One region of the Ruegeria sp. AL3 genome, then DNA from elsewhere that is predicted to be linked to it. Evidence: riboswitches for the same ligand, from Rfam matches in the RefSeq annotation. Region 1 holds a riboswitch; the other holds the start of a gene.

What was found. A riboswitch is a leader RNA that binds a small molecule or an ion and turns the genes downstream of it on or off. The one in region 1 is predicted to bind cobalamin.
Region 2: it holds a riboswitch for cobalamin, as region 1 does, so the genes downstream of both, ACR3E6_RS16555 (DUF1636 family protein) here and ACR3E6_RS19680 (DUF4198 domain-containing protein) in region 1, are expected to answer to the same signal.

What each region holds. Positions count from the first base shown of each region.
Region 1 covers NZ_JBQFJG010000002.1:713,329-715,525, reverse strand. Annotated here, with positions in the region: gene cbiM (cobalt transporter CbiM) at 1-107, opposite strand, end outside; gene ACR3E6_RS19680 (DUF4198 domain-containing protein) at 114-899, opposite strand; cobalamin riboswitch at 1,032-1,231, opposite strand; gene ACR3E6_RS19675 (ROK family transcriptional regulator) at 1,353-2,197, opposite strand, start outside.
Region 2 covers NZ_JBQFJG010000002.1:38,544-40,740, reverse strand. Annotated here, with positions in the region: gene ACR3E6_RS16560 (ABC transporter ATP-binding protein) at 1-555, opposite strand, end outside; gene ACR3E6_RS16555 (DUF1636 family protein) at 552-908, opposite strand; cobalamin riboswitch at 1,007-1,203, opposite strand; gene ACR3E6_RS16550 (D-lyxose/D-mannose family sugar isomerase) at 1,303-1,968, opposite strand; gene ACR3E6_RS16545 (carbohydrate kinase family protein) at 1,985-2,197, opposite strand, start outside.

The DNA of each region.
Region 1 (2,197 bases):
ATGCGATCAAGATCCAGAGACCTGAGACCCATGGCGATCCCGCCCGCGGCGGCTATGGCGCCGCCAATTACAACCGGGTTGGAAAGGGCTCCGTCGACGATGTGCATCTTGGGTTACTCCAGATCCCAGGCGCGAATCCAGATGACCGCATCCTGGCTGAGTTCTTTGCCCTCATGTTCGGTTGCCGGACCGGAACCAAGTGCTGCGAAACCCCAGTAACCGGCATTTGGAACACCGAACGAAAAATACCCGTTGTCGTCAGATATGGCGACCACCGCACCACCCGGCATCGGAGAGACTTTCGGTGCAGAAGCGGCCGAACTTTCCATGTCGGGCTCGGCGGCCATGTACTCGATCTCGATTTCGACCCCCGCAACCGGCTGACCATCAGCCAGCACACGGCCCGTGAAAGTCGAACCCGCGATGATGTTGGTCGGCTTGTTCAGCGGGATAATCTCGGTCGGCAAACCTACGGGATTCATCCAGTCGGTCGGCAATTCGTTGCGGTTCAGGAAGGCTTTGGTGAGCTGTTGGATATAGATGTCTTCGGATTCCTCGTAATAAGGCTGAGGAACCGTCACCAGCACATAGTCGCCCGACCGTTTGACCGGGACACTGCCTTTGAACGCCACGCCCTCGTTTTCCCCGCCGGTGAACCGGATAGGTTCCAACGTGTCCAGCAAATCGGTCTTTTCACCGTTGTGGATCACATAGAATTCCTGCGGCTTTTCAAGATCCATGACGTGGCCGTTCTCGAACGGATGCCAGAAAATCAGCTTGACCGGCACATCGCCCGGTTTCTGGATCATGGTATCGGTAGTGTATTCCAAAAGAAAATGCGCATCTGCGATGGCGGGAAGAGCCACCGCGGCAACGGCTGCGCTGAGCAGCGTTTTCATGAACAGTCGTCCTTGTCCCGTCGCGCCAATCCCGGCGCGAAATTCGTTTTGACTACGGGACATTCAACGCCAAATCACCCTTTCAGGCATCCTGGTACGACGCACATCCCGTCGCCGATTAGGAGTGCCCCTTATGAGGACACATGTCCGGCAGGTATCCTGACTTGCGGGTCAAAGCGTTGGACTGGCCTTCCCGGGGCAAACCCCAGTGGCGTTTCAGCCCTGCTCGCCGCTTACAGTTGCGGGTGCAGTTGCGGAATTGGGCCTGAGCCCGCACCGCATTCCCTATTGATTCCAGAGCAAGCCCCGGAACCGGACATGCCGAGCGGCTTGCCAGACAACTCAGCCTTCCGTCAACGAAAATGTGTTACGGCCATCGAAAATTATGAGCTCGGCAGTTTGCGAGAGTGAACCGGTTTGTGAAATATCCAAGGCAACAGGGTGATTTCACATCTAAGCTTCTGAAAGATACCTTTCCGACAATGGCAGGCTTGCCGCGCCCAGTGAGCGTGCATCCGGGCCCACGGTCCCTGCCAGCACCACGGGGTGCTCGAGACCGGTCAGGTTCAGCTCGGACAGTTTGTCTTCGACCATTTCAACCAAACGCGCCTTGATGTCCTGCGGCATCCAGCCGTCAATCTTCACGCATTCGAAATCTATCAGGCTACAGGATGAGACAATCGCATAAGCAATCCCGCTTGCCGTCCGTTTCAACCAGTTTTCCAGTTGAATTTTTGGCACATCCCAACGCTGGGTCGTTTCCCAAATGGAATGCGACGTTACCCCTGCTGTGGTGATTGCACGCTCGAGAACATACAGGCTGGCCACGTCGATAAGCGGTCTGACACCACCCGCACCATCCGGTACAGGCAGGGGGCCGATTGCGCCCGAGTTTCCACGCCCGGAAAAGATCGCACCATTGAGAACCACACCGCCGCCAATAAAAAACCCGATATAGAAGTACAGGAAATCCCTTGGTCCATCGGCCGGACCAAATACCAATTCCGCCCCACAAGCCGCAGTGGCGTCATTTTGCAGAAAAACCGGCATATCGAGGCGACGAGCCAGGTCAGCCTTCAGGTCTGATACGCGCCACGGGTCCATTTCTTCCTGAGGAACCTGAAGGGTCTGGGCCCAGTCCCACAGGTAGAACGGCATGGCAATTCCAAGACCCGCAATCCTGCCTTTGGCCTCGGGCGACATGGATGACATCATTTTCCCCAGACTCTGTATAGAAAACTCCAAAGTGGCTTTTGGCGTTGGATAGTCATAGGTTCGCCGCTCGCGTTGCCGCACAT
Region 2 (2,197 bases), 670 kb from region 1:
CCCCAGATCAGCGACCAGAGACAGCATGTGCCCCTTGGCATCGGGGTCCAGATGGTTGGTTGGCTCGTCCAGAAACAGCAAGGACGGGTTCTGGGCCAGCGCGCGCGCGATATGTGCGCGCTGACGTTCTCCGCCGGACAGTTGACCCATAGTTTTGTTGGCAAAATGCAACAGCTCGGTCGTCGTCAGCACCCGTTCAAGATCAGCCCTGTGCTGAGCCACCGAACGTTCGCCCTGAATCGGGATTTGCCCCAGCGCAACGTAGTCTTGCAGGCGCATCCGCCCGTCGGGCATTTCCTGCTGCCCGACCACAGCAATGGAGCGGGCACGTCGGCGGGCGGACAGGGTCCGAAGGCTTTGTCCTTCTATCCAAACATCGCCCAACGCAATCCGTTCAATCCCGCACAGCAGTTTCAGCAGAGTGGTTTTGCCGGCGCCGTTCGGCCCGGCGATTGCCAGAATTGATCCTTCTTCCAGACGAAAGGACACATCCTGCAACAGGATGTCGCCATTGAGCGCGTAGTATTCCAAATTCTCTGCAATCAGAAAACTCATGATGACCCCCCGAAAGGCAACGCGGGAATTCGCGATAAGGTCTTTGCGAAAAGGGCAGGGGGGCGGTCCGAGGCACTGGTCCAGCCGTTGTCGCTGTCGCCGAACTGGATCGCAAATTCGACCAAGGCAGACAGATCGCGGGATGTCGTGATATCGCCAAACAGGTACTGCGCTTTGCCCGGGGCCTGAAATCCGACGGTCATGGCCCGTTCACAACCTGCCATGCAGGCCACCATTCGGGTTTCAAAACCGTCAGGCAACCGGGCATCCAGCGCGTCTTGTGCGGCTTCGGCAGACATCGTCCCCTGACATGTTGAACAGATCAGAACGTAGTGATCAGAATAGCAGGTCATTGCCTTCTCCGTCGTTTGCCAGATGCAGACAGAGGGCACATACCCGGATATTACGCAAACGCGCCATCAAGCCTCCTTCCGAGACGCCCCGCCTCGGGTTGGTTCATAGTGTGATGGCAGGTCTCCTGACTTGCGGGTCGTTGCTCGGCCGACCTTCCCAACCCTTTTGGGTCAGTGGTGAAGTGGCGTCGCTCACCGCTTACAGTTGCGGGGGCAGTCACGGACTTGGCACATTCCAGCGCCGCACCGTGTTCCCATTTTCATCCCTTACGGAACCATCCCGCTCAGCTAGTCCGGCTACGCCTGACTTGTCAAGCGGCAGGCGAAAGGGTGGTGGACGGAATTGCAACGGTTGAGCCAGCGATCCTGGTGCGCCAGCCCGGACCGAACGGTGTCAATAGTCTGATACAAGAAGAAAATCCGGTTCGGTATCTTCCTCAACCTTTGAAAACCGTGGGATTGGCTTTTCAAACACATTGTCCGTACGGTCGTCATTCACGGTCGATACCTCGCCAATAAGGCAATCGCCGCGCTCGGCCCAGAAAGCGTGCCAGATGCCGGGCATCAGAGTTACGCTTTGCCCCGGCTTCAGCCGCAAGTGCTCTTCGGGTTGCAAGGTTACAGGGCAGGCATCGCTTGGGACCGTCACCGGGTTGTCGCGGTCGACGCCACCGTTTGGATCCGACGCATGGATTTCCAGAACGAGATCGCCGCCGCCCCGGTTGATGATGTCTTCTGCCTTGATGATATGCCGGTGCATCGGAGAAAGCTGATTTTCTTTCGAGATCAACAGTTTTTCCGCATAGAGCATCCCGCGCCCGGATTTCAGATCCTTCGCCTCACCATTGCGCAAAGTGAATAGAAACAGTCCAAGTTCATCAAAACGGCCCTGGGCGTAATCGGTAATGTCCCATCCCAGCCCGCGGCTGCGGATCGTTTCGGCCAGAGGGCTGCGCATTTTCTCGGGCGACCAATCCGCAAAGGGTGGCAACACGGCACCGAAGGACTGAATGAACGCCTGTGCCCGGGTCTTGATACGGTTGATTTCGGATCGTTTCATCATGCCGTCCCACAGATCAAAGTTCGTGCGCCCAGGGGGGTTCTGCCCCGGCTCGGGAAACGGTCACGGCCGCCACGTCAGCGCCCAGTTCCATGGCTGCTTGCAGGCTTTCAACCGTCAATCCGCGAAGACCTGACTTGGTCAGATGCCCTGCGCGGCTGAGCTCGGTCAGAACGCCGGCGTTGAACGTGTCACCTGCGCCGATCGTATCGACCACTTCAACGGGTTT